DNA from 3 places in the Streptomyces sp. NPDC019890 genome. Region 2 is predicted to be linked to each of the others. Evidence: predicted binding sites of a transcription regulator. Region 2 holds the regulator's gene; each other region holds the start of a gene.
The links. The regulator HrcA, encoded in region 2, represses chaperone genes, less so after heat shock. The targets are predictions, from matches to a motif close to TTNGCACTCNGNNNNNCNGAGTGCNAA.

Region 1 (5,682 bases), on a different contig from region 2:
TTTCGGGCCGGCTGCACGCCGTACTCGATGTCACCGACCCCGAAGTCCCACCCGCCGACTCGCCGTTGTACACCCTCCCCAACGTCCTGCTGACTCCGCACATCGCGGGCTCGCTCGGCAATGAACTGCACCGGATGACGGACCGGGCCCTCGACGAACTGGAGCGGTACGCGAAGGGGCTGCCCTTCATGGACCCGGTCCTGGCGGCGACGCGGCACCTGTCCGCCTAGGGCGACAGCGCGCCGCCCGGCCCGGTCCGAGCTCCGGTCCCGCCCGGTCCGGGCCTCAGCTTCACTCGCCGCCCGCCGCGGGGCGGAGGGGACATCGCACGCACTCAGACCGCGTAAAAAACGGTATTCATCACTAAAATGGACGTATCCCCCACCCCTCCGGGAGGCGCCATGAAATTCGTGCAGATAGTCGACTACAAGACCGCGCAGTACGACAGCGTGGACAAGCTCATGGACAAGTGGGTCGAACAGACGAAGGGCAAGCGGACCGCCACACACACCGTCACCGGCAAGGACCGCTCCGACGGCTCCCACTATGTCGAGATCGTCGAATTTCCGTCGTACGAAGAGGCGATGAAGAACTCCCACCTTCCGGAGACCGACCGGATCTTCCAGGACATGGTGGCGCTGTGCGACGGGATGCCCTCGTTCACCGACCTCGACGTGGTTCGCGAGGAGCAGCTGAACACGGCAACCGCCCGCCGCTTCTTCCACGAGATAGCCGCCGGAGGCAATCTCGACGCCCTCCCAGAGGTGTTCGCGGCCGACTACCGCGACCACGACATCATGAAGGAGGAGGACACCGTCGTAGGGATCGACGTTATTCGCAACGACGTCACCATGTGGCGCAACGGCTTCGACTTCACCTTCGATCTCGACAGGCAGGTGTCCGAGGGTGACGACGTCGTGACGTTGTGGACCTGGACGGGGCGGCACAAGGGCGACTTCATGGGCATCGCCCCCACCGGCAAGCAGTGCACCATGACCGGCACCACCGTCTTCCACTTCGAGGACGGGAAGATCCAGGAAGGCTGGTGGCACTTCGACGCCATGCGCCTGATGAAGCAGCTCGGCGCGATGGGCTAGCAGGACGGACCACGGCCGAACGCCGAAGGCCCCCGTTCCCGCAGCGCGGCGGGAACGGGGGCCTTCACACGTCCTACGACGTCGTCGGTGACGGCGTCCGTGACCGTGTCAGTGGCTGACCGTGTCAGTGGCTGTGGCCGTGACCGTGGCCGTGACCCGCGTCGGCCTCTTCCTCGGCCGGCTTCTCGACGACCAGGGTCTCGGTCGTGAGCAGCAGCGAGGCGATGGACGCGGCGTTCTCCAGGGCGGAGCGCGTGACCTTGACCGGGTCGATGACGCCGGCCTTCACCAGGTCGCCGTACTCGCCGGTCGCGGCGTTGAAGCCCTGGCCCTTGTCCAGCTCCGCCACCTTGGCGGTGATGACGTAGCCCTCGAGGCCGGCGTTCTCGGCGATCCAGCGCAGCGGCTCGACGACGGCGCGGCGGACGACCGCGACACCGGTGGCCTCGTCGCCCTCCTTGCCGAGGTTGCCCTCGAGCACCTTGGCGGCGTGGACCAGTGCGGAGCCACCACCGGAGACGATGCCCTCCTCGACCGCGGCGCGGGTCGCGGAGATGGCGTCCTCCAGACGGTGCTTCTTCTCCTTCAGCTCCACCTCGGTGGCGGCGCCGACCTTGATCACGCACACGCCGCCGGCCAGCTTCGCGAGGCGCTCCTGGAGCTTCTCGCGGTCCCAGTCGGAGTCCGTGGACTCGATCTCGGCCTTGATCTGGTTGACACGGCCGACGACGTCCTCGTGGCTGCCGCCACCGTCGACGATCGTGGTGTCGTCCTTGGAGACCGTGACGCGGCGGGCGCTGCCCAGCACGTCCAGGCCGGACTGGTCGAGCTTGAGGCCGACCTCCTCGGCGACCACGGTGGCGCCGGTGAGGGTGGCAATGTCCTGCAGCATCGCCTTGCGGCGGTCGCCGAAGCCCGGGGCCTTGACCGCGACCGCGTTGAAGGTGCCGCGGATCTTGTTGACGACGAGGGTGGAGAGGGCCTCGCCCTCGACGTCCTCGGCGATGATCAGCAGCGGCTTGGAGCTGCCCGCCTGGATGACCTTCTCGAGCAGCGGAAGCAGGTCCTGGATCGAGGAGATCTTGCCCTGGTGGATCAGGATGTACGGCTCGTCGAGGACGGCCTCCATACGCTCCTGGTCGGTCACCATGTACGGGGACAGGTAGCCCTTGTCGAAGGCCATGCCCTCGGTGAAGTCGAGCTCCAGACCGAAGGTGTTGGACTCCTCGACGGTGATGACACCGTCCTTGCCGACCTTGTCCATGGCCTCGGCGATGAGCTCGCCGACCTGCTGGTCCTGCGCGGAGAGCGCAGCGACGGCAGCGATGTCGGCCTTGTCGTCGATCGGACGGGCGGTCGCGAGGAGCTCCTCGGACACGGCCGCGACCGCGGCGTCGATGCCCTTCTTCAGGGCGGCCGGGGACGCGCCGGCGGCGACGTTGCGCAGGCCCTCGCGGACGAGCGCCTGGGCCAGCACGGTGGCGGTGGTGGTGCCGTCACCCGCGATGTCGTTGGTCTTGGTCGCCACCTCCTTCACCAGCTGGGCGCCGAGGTTCTCGTACGGGTCCTCGATCTCGACCTCACGGGCGATGGTCACGCCGTCGTTGGTGATGGTGGGTGCGCCGAACTTCTTGTCGATGACGACATTGCGGCCGCGGGGGCCGATCGTCACCTTGACCGTGTCGGCAAGCTTGTTGACGCCACGCTCGAGGGCGCGACGGGCGTCCTCGTCGAACTTCAGGATCTTCGCCATGGAGCTGAATCAGTCCTCTCAAAATGAACTGCGCCCCGGGCCACCCGGCACGCGTGAATGAACACAGCAGCGGGGGCCAGGGGCGCAGTTCACAGCAAATTCTGGTGAATTACTTCTCGATGATCGCGAGCACGTCGCGAGCCGAGAGGACGAGGTACTCCTCGCCGTTGTACTTCACCTCGGTGCCGCCGTACTTGCTGTACAGCACGATGTCGCCGGTCTTCACGTCGAGCGGAAGCCGCTCGCCGTTCTCGAAACGGCCCGGGCCCACGGCCAGGACGACGCCCTCCTGGGGCTTCTCCTTGGCGGTGTCCGGAATGACCAGGCCAGAGGCCGTGGTCTGCTCGGCGTCGAGCGGCTGGACCACAATGCGGTCCTCGAGCGGCTTGATGGCAACCTTGGAGCTGGCGGTCGTCACGATCCGACCTCCCCCTTCGGAGATCTCACGGGGTTAACTGTCTGAGGTGGCGACCAGGTGGATCCGTCGTCGCGGGTGCCGGACCTGCCCGTCGCTGTGTTGGCACTCTCCGGTGGGGAGTGCCAGAACCGAGACTATGACCGGGATTAGCACTCGGTCAAGCGGAGTGCCAATTGATCTGCCGCGCGGCGGGGTCAAGCAGCCCTTCGGGCGCGGCGCGGGACGGACGCCGCCCGCCCGGCGTAGCCCCCGTCCGGCGTAGTCCCCATCCCACAGTCCCGCCCGGCGTGGTCCCCATCCGGCGCAGTCCGCCCGGCCGTGGTCCCCATCCAGCGCAGTCCCGCCGGCGCAGCTTTCTCAGCACCCGCTCAGCACCATCGCCCCCGTCGCGGCGCCCAACTCAGACGTAGTCCTCCAGGCGTGCCACCGCGTACCCCTGCTCCTGGATGCGGCGCAGCAGCCACACCGTCGTCCTCGCCTCCGCCCGCACGATGTCGCCGGGGCGGAGCCGATCGCCCTCCGCGTACTCCCTGGCCAGCACTACCGCGCGGATCCCGCAGTCCGCCGCCGCCCGCAATGTGTCCTCGTTGTACGTCGCGTGCGGCAGGCGGAACAGATGACGCCCCCGCTGCCCGCAGATCTCGGCGCGCTGCCTCTCGTACGAGAGGGCGCGCAGGTCGGAACGGGCGCTCCGACGGAACATGCTGACCGGCAACTTCAGCTCGGTGGTCATCCGGACGAACCGCGGGTCGTGCGCCGCGCCCTCGTCGAAGGTGAGGAAGACGACCTTGTCCGGGGTGTGCACCCGGTCCACCACATACGCCGTCGAGAGCCGGTGCGCAGGCGGCTTCGGCGCGGCGGCGAGCGGCCCGGCCAGCCCCCACCGCTTGTGCACCGCGGAGCCGGGCGCGCCCGCGCCGGGGGTGACCTTCTGCGCGGCCTTGCGCCCGAGGCGCTCGATCGGGTCCACCGACTGTGCGCACCCCGCGGTGAGCAGCGCACCGGCCGCCAGCAGCCCGGCCAGCAGCCGGTGCGCCCGTGTCATACGTAGTCCTCCAGCCTCGCCACGGCGTAGCCCTTGTCCGTGACCGTCTTCATCACCCGCCGGATCATGTCGGCCATGGTGCCCTTCCAGTCATGGCGGCCACGGAAGTGCGTGAGGATGATGTCGCCGGGGTGCAGGTCCCGGTCCCACTCCCGCCACTCCATGTGATCGGGAAAAGCCTCGGCGGCCCACAGGGGCACGGCCTTCACACCACACGACCGAGCGACGCGCAGCGTGTCCCGGTTGTAGTTGCCGTACGGCGGGCGGAAGAGCGGGGGCCTCTTTCCGTACCGCTTCTCGAGCTTGGTCTGCTGCCCGCAGATCTCCTGCTTCTGCTGGGTGTACGAAAGGCCGGGCAGGTATCGGTGGTTGAGGGTGTGGTTCTGCAGGGCGACGCCGTGGTCCTGCATCTGCTTGAAGTAGTCGTAGTTGTCGTCGATCAAGTAGTCGCTGAGGAAGGCGCTGTACGGGATCTGGAGATCGCTCATCATCCGGAGCAGGGCGGGGTCCTTCTCCGCACCGTCGTCGATCGTCAGGAAAACAATCTTCTCCTTGACCGGCACCGTGGTGAAGACGGGTGGCAGGGACTCGCCACCCTCCACCTCGAAGCCCTTGCGGGTGGTGATCTTGGGCTTCTCGGCGGGTGGCTGGGGCGCGGTCAGCGGGGTCTTGACCAGGCCCCACTTCTTGGCAGCGAGCACTCGTGCTGCCTGGGCGCGCTTCACCTTCGCAACGTACTCCGAGAGCGCGCCGGCCGGCCCTGCCGGCTGCTTCGGCTGCTTCGGCTGCTGACCGGGGGCGGGTTCCGCGCCACTGCTGAGGTCCGGGGACCCGGCGGCGCAGGCGGAGCCGAGGGCGGCGACCAGGAGCACGGCCAGGACGGCACGCGTCCTGCCGACTCGCGCCCCATTTGGCATCCTTTTTAACTTTTGTCTTACTAGCTGCATGGCGCCGCATCCTGTCAGCACCGGTCCGTACGACCCGGCCGACACCGCCGCCGGAGGCGCACCATCCCCCGGCTGGCCCACAATGGGCCGGGTGAACGACCTCGATCCCCTTGCCTCCTTCGCCGCTCTGCTCACCGAGGAGGGGCGGGCGCTGCTGGACTCCCTGGCCGACTACAACCCGTCCGAGGAACTGGCCGTCGCCACCCGGCTGCGCCGCGAGCACCCGGCGGAACTGGTCTCGGCGGCGCTCGGGCAGGCGCGGCTGCGCCAGCGGGCGGCCGCCAAGTTCGGGCCCGAGGACGCGGGCCGGATGTACTTCACGCCGAACGGCGTCGAGCAGGCGACCCGCCGCTCCGTCGCCTCGTACCGCGCCGAGCGCTTCGCCGCCCTCGGCGTACGGAGCGTGGCGGACCTGTGCAGCG
Region 2 (5,682 bases):
GGGCAAGGTCGGGGAGATCCCTGGCGTCGACCAGTTCCTGGTGTACGAGCCGAGCGACGACTCAGTCGCGGGCGGCGACTTCTACGACATCTTCCCGGCCGGCTCGGGCGGCCGCTGGTGCTTCATGCTCGGCGACGTCCAGGGCAGCGGGCCCGAGGCCGCTGTCGTGACCGGGCTCGCCCGGCCCTGGCTGCGGCTGCTCGCCCGCGAGGGATACCAGGTCGGCGCGGTGCTCGACCGGCTGAACGGACTCCTCCTCGACGATGCGATGGAGGCGGCCGAGGCGGCCGCGCTGATGGTGGCCGCCGCGGGCGGGCAGGGGCTGCCGGAGGGGTCGCAGGCGCGGTTCCTCTCCGTCCTCTACGGCGAGCTGGTGCCCTTTGCGCAGGGCGGCGTGCGGTGCACCGTCGCGAGCGCGGGCCATCCGCTGCCGCTGTTGCTGAGGCCCGACGGCCGGGTGCTTACGGCGGCGGAGCCGCAGGTGCTGCTCGGGGTCGTCGAGGACGTGGCCTACCAGAGCCAGACCTTCGACCTGGAGCCGGGCGACACGCTGCTGTGCGTCACGGACGGGGTGACGGAGCGGCGCTCGGGGGCCCGGATGTTCGACGACGGGGACGGGCTCGCGCGGGTGCTGGCGAGCTGCGCGGGGCTCACCGCGCAGGGGGTGGCCGAGCGGATCAGGCAGGCGGTGCACGAGTTCGCGGAGACGCCGCCGGGGGACGATCTTGCGCTGCTGGTGCTGCGGGCGCAGTAGCCGTCCGGGGGCCCCGCGTCCGGGTGCCCCCGGGCGACGTGCCGAGCCCCGTCCCGGGTGACGGACAATGGGGGGCATGCCTTCCGTACTGCCCGATGGTGAGCCGATGCCCGAGGACGGGGCGCTGCCCGCGTCCGCGCTCGAGGGCGCCGGAGACCGGCCGCTCGCCTTCTATCTGCATGTGCCGTACTGCGCGACCCGCTGCGGCTACTGCGACTTCAACACCTACACGGCGACCGAGCTGCGGGGTTCGGGCGGCGTGCTGGCCTCCCGCGACAACTACGCCGCGACGCTCGGCGACGAGGTGAGGCTGGCCCGGAAGGTGCTGGGCGACGACCCGCGACAGGTCCGGACCGTGTTCGTCGGAGGCGGTACGCCGACGCTGCTCGCCGCCCGCGATCTCGTACGGATGCTGGATGCCGTACGGGAGGAGTTCGGGCTGGCGGACGACGCGGAGATCACCACCGAGGCGAATCCGGAGTCGGTGAACCCCGAGTATCTGGCGGAGCTGCGGGAGGGCGGCTTCAACCGGATCTCCTTCGGGATGCAGAGCGCCCGGCAGCATGTGCTGAAGGTGCTGGACCGTACGCATACACCGGGGCGGCCCGAGGCGTGCGTGGCGGAGGCGCGGGTGGCGGGCTTCGGCCATGTGAACCTGGACCTGATCTACGGCACGCCGGGGGAGTCCGACGACGACTGGCGGGCGTCGCTCGCGGCGGCGGTGGGCGCGGGTCCCGACCACATCTCGGCGTACGCGCTGATCGTGGAGGAGGGCACGCAGCTGGCGCGGCGGATCCGGCGCGGCGAGGTCCCGATGACGGACGACGACGTCCACGCGGACCGGTATCTGATCGCCGACGACGTGCTGTCGCGCGCCGGTTTCGACTGGTACGAGGTCTCCAACTGGTCGACCTCCCGGGCGGGCCGGTGCCTGCACAACGAGCTGTACTGGCGCGGCGCGGACTGGTGGGGCGCGGGACCCGGGGCGCACAGCCATGTGGGCGGGGTGCGCTGGTGGAACGTGAAGCACCCGGGCGCGTATGCGGCGGCGCTGGCGGAGGGGCGGTCGCCGGGGGCGGGCCGCGAGGTGCTCTCGCCGCAGGACCGCCGGGTGGAGCGCGTGCTGCTGGAACTGCGCCTGCGCGAGGGCGTGCCACTGTCGCTGCTCCGGCCGACGGGCCTCGCGGCTGCGGGCCGCGCACTGGCGGACGGCTTGCTGGAGGCGGGGCCGTACGAGGCGGGGAGTGCGGTGCTGACGTTGCGGGGGCGGTTGCTGGCGGACGGAGTTGTGCGGGACCTGGTGGACTGACGGGGCTGGGCCCTGCGGGCCGTTCCCGAGTCGGGTGCCCCGCCCCGAACCCTCCCCCTACGCCCTGCGGGCGTGGGGGGACCCCAGCTTCTCAATCGCCGGAGGGGTTTGAATTCCTACGGCGTCACGAAGTCGATCAGCTCCTCCACCCGCCCCAGCAGCTCCGGCTCCAGATCCTTGTAAGACCGCACCCCGGACAGAATCCGCTGCCACGCCGCCCCCGTGTTCTCCCGCCAGCCCAGTGCGCGGCAGACGCCCGTCTTCCAGTCCTGGCCGTGCGGGATCGACGGCCACGCCGGGATGCCCACCGACGAGGGCTTCACCGCCTCCCACACGTCGATGTAGGGGTGGCCCACCACCAGTACGTCCGCACCCGTGACCCGGTCCGCGATGCGGGACTCCTTCGAGCCGGGGACCAGGTGGTCCACCAGGACGCCGAGGCGGGCGTCCGGGCCGGGGGCGAAGTCGGCGACGATCGACGGGAGGTCGTCGATGCCCTCCAGGTATTCGACGACGACTCCCTCGATGCGCAGGTCGTCGCCCCAGACCCGCTCCACGAGCTCCGCGTCGTGGCGGCCCTCCACGTAAATGCGGCCCGCACGGGCGACGCGGGCGCGCGCGCCCGGGACCGCTATCGAACCCGAGGCGGTACGGGCCGGGCGGGCCGGGCCCGCAGCCGAGGGGCGGACGAGGGTGACCACCTTCCCCTCCAGGAGGAAGCCCCGCGGCTCCAGCGGGAAGACCCGGTGCTTGCCGAAGCGGTCCTCCAGCGTCACCGTCCCCGCCTCACAGCGGATCACCGCACCGCAGAAGCCCGTTCCGACCTCCTCCACGACCAGATCGGGCTCGGCCGGCACCTCCGGTGCGGGCTGCGACTTCTTCCAAGGCGGGGTCAGATCCGGGCTGTAGCTGCGCATTCGGCGACGCTACGACACCCCGAAGCGCGCCGCCAGCATGTCCCGCTGCGCGCGTACGAACGTCGCGTCCACGACCGCCCCGTGCCCCGGCACGTACACCGCGTCCTCGCCGCCCAGGGACAGCAGCCGGTCCAGCGCCGCCGGCCAGCGGGACGGGATCGCGTCCGGGCCCGCCTGCGGCTCGCCGGACTCCTCCACCAGGTCGCCGCAGAACACCACCTCCGGGTCCCCCGGCACCAGCACCGCGAGGTCGTGGCCCGAATGACCGGGGCCCACGTTCGCCAGCAGCACCTGTCGGCCGCCCAGGTCCAGCGTCCACTCGCCGCACACCAGGTGCTGCGGCACCACCAGCACGTCGACCGCCTCCGCCGCGTCGGTGGCCAGGACCCCGTGACGTACCGCCGAGCCCCGGATCGCGTCCCGGTCCCGCCTCATGAGATCCGCGACGCCCACCGCGCCGTACACCTCGGTCCCCGAGAACGCCGCGGTCCCCAGTACATGGTCGAAGTGGGGATGACTCAGTGCGATATGCGTCACCCGGCGGCCGGCCATCAGCCCCTGCGCCTGAGTGCGCAGCTCGGCGCCCTCCCGCAGTGTGGAGCCCGTGTCGTACATGAGGACACGGTCCTCACCGGCGATCAAACCGGTGGTCGCGTCCCAGACCGGCAGCCGTCGACGCCCCACCCCGTCGGCCAACCGCTCCCAGCCGAAGTCTTCCCAACCGACGTCCATACCGCGACGCTACTGGCAACGACCAGCACAGCGCGCGGTGGCGTGGTCGGCCGCCCCGGCCGGGCAGCCCTTGCTAGGTGCGTACCCCACCGCCGTACACTGGCACGGGGAAATGCTGGCACTCGTACGCAGCGAGTGCCAGGCACCACCGAGGAACCACAGCTGGAGGTGTGCGCGATGCTCAGCGAACGCAGACTCGAGGTGCTGCGCGCCATCGTCCAGGACTATGTCGGCACCGAGGAGCCCGTCGGCTCCAAGGCGCTCACCGAGCGTCACAAGCTCGGCGTCTCGCCGGCGACCGTCCGCAACGACATGGCCGTGCTGGAGGACGAGGGCTACATCGCCCAGCCGCACACCAGCGCCGGCCGTATCCCGACGGACAAGGGCTACCGGCTCTTCGTCGACAAGCTGGCCGGCGTCAAGCCGCTGTCGTCGCCCGAGCGGCGCGCCATCCACAGCTTCCTGGACGGAGCCGTCGACCTGGACGACGTGGTCGGCCGTACGGTACGGCTGCTGGCGCAGCTGACCCGGCAGGTCGCCGTCGTCCAGTACCCCTCGCTGACCCGGTCCACCGTCCGGCACGTGGAGCTCCTCTCCCTCGCGCCGGCCCGGCTGATGCTCGTGCTGATCACGGACACCGGGCGGGTCGAGCAGCGCATGATCGACTGCCCCGAGCCGTTCGGCGACAGCTCGCTCGCGGACCTGCGGGCCCGGCTCAACAGCCGGGTCGTCGGGCGCCGCTTCGCGGATGTGCCGCAGCTGGTGCAGGACCTTCCCGAGTCCTTCGAGTCGGAGGACCGCGGGACCGTCACCACCGTGCTCTCGACCCTGCTCGAGACCCTGGTCGAGGAGACCGAGGAGCGGCTGATGATCGGCGGCACAGCCAATCTGACCCGCTTCGGGCACGACTTCCCGCTGACCATCAGGCCGGTGCTGGAGGCGCTCGAGGAGCATGTGGTGCTCCTCAAGCTGCTCGGTGAGGCGAAGGAATCGGGCGGCATGGGCATGACCGTACGGATCGGTCATGAGAACGCCCACGAGGGCCTCAACTCCACGTCCGTCGTCGCGGTGGGCTACGGTTCGGGCGACGAGGCAGTTGCCAAACTCGGCGTGGTCGGACCGACCCGCATGGACTACCCCGGAACGATGGGAGCGGTACGCGCAGTGGCACGTTACGTCGGACAGATCCTGGCGGAGTCGTAAGTGGCCACGGACTACTACGCCGTACTCGGCGTACGCCGCGACGCGTCCCAGGACGAGATCAAGAAGGCCTTCCGCCGGCTTGCCCGTGAACTCCACCCGGATGTGAATCCGGACCCGAAGACGCAGGAGCGCTTCAAGGAGATCAACGCCGCGTACGAGGTGCTGTCGGACCCGCAGAAGAAGCAGGTCTACGACCTCGGCGGGGACCCGCTGTCGCAGGCGGGCGGCGGTGGCGCGGGCGGCTTCGGAGCCGGTGGCTTCGGGAACTTCTCGGACATCATGGACGCGTTCTTCGGGACGGCGTCGCAGCGGGGGCCGAGGTCGCGTACGCGGCGCGGCCAGGACGCGATGATCCGCCTGGAGATCGACCTCAACGAGGCCGCCTTCGGTACGACGAAGGACATCCAGGTCGACACGGCCGTCGTGTGCACCACCTGCTCCGGTGAGGGTGCCGCGCCGGGCACCTCGGCGCAGACGTGTGACATGTGCCGTGGCCGTGGTGAGGTCTCGCAGGTGACGCGGTCCTTCCTGGGACAGGTCATGACCTCGCGGCCGTGCCCGCAGTGCCAGGGCTTCGGCACGGTCGTGCCGACGCCGTGCCCCGAGTGCGCGGGCGACGGGCGTGTGCGGTCCCGCCGGACGCTTACGGTCAAGATCCCGGCCGGCGTCGACAACGGGACGCGCATCCAGCTCGCCGGTGAGGGTGAGGTCGGGCCGGGCGGCGGCCCCGCGGGTGATCTGTATGTGGAGATCCACGAGCTGCCGCA
Region 3 (5,682 bases), on a different contig from region 2:
GCATGTTTGCGGGCCGCGGCACTGAGTCGCGGATCGATCCGCAGCGGGGCGCAGCCGGCCTCGGCTCGCCGGGAGTTGACCAGGGCGGTGAGACGTTCCTCAACGCTCGCCGCGGACGGAGAGGGCTTGGGGGGCTTCACGACGGGTGAGGCGGTGGGGGTCGGCATGCGTGTCGGACTGGGGGTGCGAGTGGGCTTCGCAGCGGGCGGAGCCGCCACCGGGGCCCGGTCGGCCGAAGGCTTCGCGGTGGGCCACACCAGGGCGAGGAGTACGCCGACCACGACCACGATCCCTCCGACTGTCGCCGCCACGGGTACGCTCAGCCCCCCGCCGGTTGCGCCGGTCGGGTCCCCGGGCTGCCCCGTCCCGGCGAGGTCCCCCTGGCCGGCCGTGCCGAACTGGCTCGGCGGAACGGGAGGGTGGCCGTCGAGCGGGACCACCATCGCCATGCCGGCCAGCAGTCCCTCTGCGGGTACGAGATTCGACCAGTGCCCCGAGCAGCGGGCGCACACGCGCACGTGCTTGGCCATCCGCTTGCGCCACACCGGCGAGGGCTGCCCGTCCCAGGCCGCGGAGACGGCGGCCAGTTCGACGCAGCGCGGCTCGGTGGCCAGCGCACGGGACACGACACGGCCCAGTTCCAGCTGGGTCTTCATCCGCTGGATGCGGACCGCGGCGTGCTGCGGAGTGACATCCAGCGCCCCGGCAAGCTCGGCACGGCTCAGTTGCCCTGCGGCCTCTTGCCACCACAGGGCCAGCAGTTCACGATCGCTCTCGTCCAGCCAGCGGGTGGCCTCGGCGACCTCGCGGCGCTGTCCGGACAGCCCCAGACGCAGGATGGTGAGATCCACGAAGTCACCGGTCGGGTCGGCGGTCTCCGCCACGCGGTCCAGCGGGGCTGTGGGGGTCTGCTGCTGGAGCGTCCAGCGCCGACGTATCTGGTTCATCGCTATCGCGACCAGCCAGGAGCGGAAGCGGGAGGGCTCGCGCAGCCCGCCGAGTCCGTCGAGTGCACGGAACATGGTCTCCTGCACCACGTCGTCGACGTCCGCGTGGCCGTCCAGTGCCCGGCCGACGATGTTGTAGACGAGGGGAAGGTAGTCGGCGACCAGCCGCTCCCGGGCCTGCTGGTCCCCCGCCCTCGCCTCCGTCACCAGTTCCGGACTGTGTCTGTCGTCCCTGTGCATACGTGCCCTCGCCCCTTGCCTGTTCGACCCCGTCGCTCAGAGTCCTGCCTGGAGGAGACCTGTGGGCGCCGATCGGATAACAGAAACCGACTCGCCCTCCCCGGCCCGGATCCTGAAACGCCCGAGGGCGGTACCCCCCTGGGAGTGGGGGTACCGCCCTCGGTCAGGACCGGGTCCGAGCCGATGAGGCTCAGAAGTCCATGTCACCGCCCGGCATGCCGCCCGGAGCGGCCGCAGAGGCCTTCTCCGGCTTGTCGGCGATGACGGCCTCGGTGGTCAGGAACAGCGCCGCGATGGAGGCCGCGTTCTGCAGGGCAGAGCGGGTCACCTTCGCGGGGTCGATGATGCCCTCGGCGATCATGTCGACGTACTCACCGGTCGCGGCGTTGAGGCCGTGACCCACGGTCAGGTTGCGCACCTTCTCCACAACGACGCCGCCCTCAAGGCCGGCGTTGACCGCGATCTGCTTCAGCGGGGCCTCCAGGGCCAGCTTCACAGCGGCGGCACCAGTGGCCTCGTCACCTTCGAGCTCGAGCTTCTCGAAGACGGCGGACGCCTGGATGAGCGCCACGCCACCACCGGCGACGATGCCCTCCTCGACGGCGGCCTTGGCGTTGCGCACCGCGTCCTCGATGCGGTGCTTGCGCTCCTTGAGCTCGACCTCGGTCGCGGCGCCGGCCTTGATGACGGCCACGCCGCCGGCCAGCTTCGCGAGGCGCTCCTGGAGCTTCTCGCGGTCGTAGTCCGAGTCGGAGTTCTCGATCTCGGCACGGATCTGGTTGACGCGACCGGCAACCTGGTCGCTCTCGCCCGCACCGTCGACGATCGTGGTCTCGTCCTTGGTGATGACGACCTTGCGGGCGCGGCCCAGCAGGTCCAGGCCGGCGTTCTCGAGCTTGAGGCCGACCTCCTCGGAGATGACCGTGCCGCCGGTGAGGATGGCGATGTCGTTGAGCATCGCCTTGCGGCGGTCGCCGAAGCCCGGGGCCTTGACGGCAACGGACTTGAAGGTGCCGCGGATCTTGTTGACGACCAGGGTCGACAGGGCCTCGCCCTCGACGTCCTCGGCGATGATCAGCAGCGGCTTGCCGGACTGCATGACCTTCTCGAGGAGCGGCAGCAGGTCCTTGACCGAGCTGATCTTCGAGTTGACGATCAGGATGTACGGGTCGTCGAGCGACGCCTCCATACGCTCCATGTCGGTGGCGAAGTACGCCGAGATGTAGCCCTTGTCGAAGCGCATACCCTCGGTGAGCTCCAGCTCCAGACCGAAGGTCTGGGACTCCTCGACGGTGATGACGCCTTCCTTGCCGACCTTGTCCATGGCCTCGGCGATGAGCTCGCCGATCTGGGTGTCGGCGGCGGAGATGGAGGCGGTCGAAGCGATCTGCTCCTTGGTCTCCACGTCCTTGGCCTGCTCGAGCAGGGCACCCGAGACGGCCTCGACGGCCTTCTCGATGCCGCGCTTGAGGGCCATCGGGTTGGCGCCGGCGGCTACGTTGCGCAGGCCCTCGCGAACCAGGGCCTGGGCGAGAACGGTCGCGGTGGTCGTACCGTCGCCGGCGACGTCGTCCGTCTTCTTGGCGACTTCCTTGACCAGCTCGGCGCCGATCTTCTCGTACGGGTCCTCGAGCTCGATCTCCTTGGCGATGGAAACACCATCGTTGGTGATCGTGGGGGCGCCCCACTTCTTCTCGAGGACGACGTTACGGCCCTTGGGGCCAAGGGTGACCTTGACGGCGTCGGCGAGCTGGTTCATCCCGCGCTCGAGACCGCGCCGTGCCTCCTCGTCGAACGCGATGATCTTGGCCATGTGAAGTGGTCCTCCCGGACTGGGGTGGATTCTCCGGACCGCGCCTGGCGCCCGCGACGGACGGCCTGCAGGCCTTGTGGTTCCTTGCCCCACCCGGCTTGCGGACCTCACCGACCCGGTCCTCGTTGTCACTCTCACTGTCAGAGTGCTAACGCCAATGATTAGCACTCGACCCCGGAGAGTGCAAGCGCCCGAAGGGCTCCGTGAGGGGTGGTCGGGCGACGCGAGGGCGCAAGCCCTCGGGCTCCGTGAGAGGAGCCGGTCGGGCGCAGGCGACCGTGCGCGCAGTCCCCGCCGCGCGGGGACGCGCACGAAGGGCCCGCATCCCTCGCGGGATGCGGGCCCTTCGGCGTGAGCGTGAGTGCGTCGGTGGTCGATCGCGCCGATCAGACGGCGAGCTTGACCATGTCCGCCTGCGGCCCCTTCTGGCCCTGCGAGATCTCGAATTCAACTCGCTGACCCTCTTCAAGGGTGCGGTAGCCGTCCATCTGGATCGCGCTGTAGTGGACGAAAACATCCGCACCACCGTCGACCGCGATGAAGCCGTACCCCTTCTCCGCGTTGAACCACTTGACGGTGCCCTGAGCCATGCCTAACTCCCCTATTACTGGCCCTTGCGCAGGACCGCACTTCGCGGACCCGGGTCAGACCTCACCCCGACAGGAGGGGTGTGCGCCGGAACGCGTCGACCGCGGCTGAATGTATCTGCCCAACTGCCCTCTGCAACAGGTCAATCGGACGAGAATTCTGAGCGCGCGCGAACGGAAAATTGACCCGAATTCAAGAAATTACGGGGCAAGTCGGGCCCGGCAAATCACACCTAAGAGAGGCAATTCGATCGACCATATTGGCTGCTTCTTGTCACGCTCGGGCGCATTCTCATATGCGCCCGGCACACGCAGCGGAGGGGGGCTTCCCCAACTGTACCGCGCTCAACCATACAGAATTGCCCCCTCCGCTTCTCTTGCGGAGAGGGCAATACGCATAACTCTGTGTGCCGTCCGACACGGCGTTTGACGATCAGCCTCCGGCGACGGCGGGGATGATCGAAACTCCCGCCCCATCCGGTGTCGCCGTCTCGAGTCCCTGCTCGAAGCGCACGTCGTCGTCATTCACGTACACGTTCACGAAGCGGCGCAGCTTGCCCTGGTCGTCGAGGACCCGGGCGGCGATTCCCGCGTGGTTCTTCTCCAGGTCGGCGATCACCTCGGAGAGGGTCGCGCCCTGAGCCGAGACCTCGGCCTGACCGCCCGTGTAGGTACGGAGAATGGTGGGGATGCGGACGTTGACACTCATGGTGCGTGCCTTTCTCGGGAGTCGGATCAGCCGGCCAGGCCGGCGTCGCGGAACGCGTCCAGGCTCGGGCGAATCGTCGCGGACGGGCCGGTCGTCGGCGCCACCGCGTCCAGGGTCTTGAGGCCGTCGCCGGTGTTGAGGACGACCGTGGAGAGCGCCGGGTCGAGCACGCCCGCCTCGATCAGCTTCCGCGTCACGCCCACGGTCACGCCCCCCGCGGTCTCCGCGAAGATGCCCTCCGTGCGAGCGAGCAGCTTGATCGCGTCGACGATCTGCTCATCATTGACGTCCTCGACCGCACCGCCTGTGCGGCGGGCGATGTCCAGGACGTACGGGCCGTCGGCCGGGTTGCCGATCGCCAGCGACTTGGCGATGGTGTTCGGCTTCTGCGGGCGTACGACGTCGTGTCCGGCCTTGAAGGCGGTCGACACCGGCGAGCAGCCCTCGGCCTGGGCGCCGAAGATCTTGTACGGCTTGTCCTCGACCAGGCCGAGCTTGATCAGCTCCTGCAGACCCTTGTCGATCTTCGTCAGCTGCGAGCCCGAGGCGATGGGGATGACGATCTGGTCCGGCAGCTGCCAGCCGAGCTGCTCGCAGATCTCGTACGCCAGCGTCTTGGAGCCCTCGCCGTAGTACGGGCGGAGGTTGACGTTGACGAAGCCCCAGCCCTCGCCGAGCGGGTCGCCGATGAGCTCCGAGCAGAAGCGGTTGACGTCGTCGTAGTTGCCCTCGATGCCGACGAGCTCGCCGCCGTACACAGCGGCCATGACGACCTTGCCCTGCTCCAGGTCGTGCGGGATGAACACGCAGGAGCGGAAGCCGGCCCGCGCGGCGGCGGCGCCGACCGCGCCCGCGAGGTTGCCGGTGGAGGAGCAGGACAGGGTGGTGAAGCCGAAGGCGCGCGCGGCCTCGACGGCGATGGCGACAACACGGTCCTTGAAGGAGTGCGTCGGGTTGCCGGAGTCGTCCTTGATGTACAGGCCGCCGGTGACGCCCAGCTCACGGGCGAGGTTGTCGGCCTTGACGAGCTTGGTGAAGCCGGGGTTGATGTTCGGCTTCTCGGCCACGTCGGCGGGGACGGGCAGCAGCGGGGCGTACCGCCAGATGTTGTTCGGACCCGCTTCGATCCGCTTCCTCAGCGCCTCGGGGTCACCGACCGGCAGGTCGTATGCGACTTCCAGCGGCCCGAAACAGGAGGCACAGGCGAAGATCGGACCGAGCTCGAAACGCTCTCCGCACTCGCGACACGAGAGCGCCGCGGCGGGACCGAGGTTCACGGGGGTGGTTGCGACAGTCTGCACAGCCATGGTGGCGAGGCCCTTTCTCCTCATCTTCCTCGTGACGCATTTCGCCACGAGACGGAATTGGCACCTTCCCCACCGTGAC

Region 1: groES (co-chaperone GroES) is a predicted target of HrcA. The motif match lies at 3,415-3,441, and genes of this name have one in related genera.
Region 3: groL (chaperonin GroEL) is a predicted target of HrcA. The motif match lies at 3,126-3,152, and genes of this name have one in related genera.

What each region holds. Positions count from the first base shown of each region.
Region 1 is NZ_JBJDQK010000006.1:268,111-273,792, reverse strand. Features, by position in the region: gene ACI2LP_RS18930 (hydroxyacid dehydrogenase) at 1-230, shown strand, start outside; gene ACI2LP_RS18925 (ester cyclase) at 402-1,097, shown strand; gene groL (chaperonin GroEL) at 1,222-2,850, opposite strand; gene groES (co-chaperone GroES) at 2,960-3,268, opposite strand; gene ACI2LP_RS18910 (polysaccharide deacetylase family protein) at 3,669-4,313, opposite strand; gene ACI2LP_RS18905 (polysaccharide deacetylase family protein) at 4,310-5,230, opposite strand; gene ACI2LP_RS18900 (methyltransferase domain-containing protein) at 5,343-5,682, shown strand, end outside.
Region 2 is NZ_JBJDQK010000002.1:368,809-374,490, reverse strand. Features, by position in the region: gene ACI2LP_RS06145 (SpoIIE family protein phosphatase) at 1-754, shown strand, start outside; gene hemW (radical SAM family heme chaperone HemW) at 831-2,063, shown strand; gene ACI2LP_RS06135 (DUF3097 domain-containing protein) at 2,180-2,980, opposite strand; gene ACI2LP_RS06130 (MBL fold metallo-hydrolase) at 2,990-3,712, opposite strand; gene hrcA (heat-inducible transcriptional repressor HrcA) at 3,890-4,915, shown strand; gene dnaJ (molecular chaperone DnaJ) at 4,916-5,682, shown strand, end outside.
Region 3 is NZ_JBJDQK010000004.1:75,758-81,439, reverse strand. Features, by position in the region: gene ACI2LP_RS12665 (sigma-70 family RNA polymerase sigma factor) at 1-1,187, opposite strand, end outside; gene groL (chaperonin GroEL) at 1,378-3,000, opposite strand; gene ACI2LP_RS12655 (cold-shock protein) at 3,387-3,590, opposite strand; gene ACI2LP_RS12650 (MoaD/ThiS family protein) at 4,021-4,296, opposite strand; gene thrC (threonine synthase) at 4,323-5,603, opposite strand; SAM riboswitch class I at 5,621-5,682, opposite strand, start outside.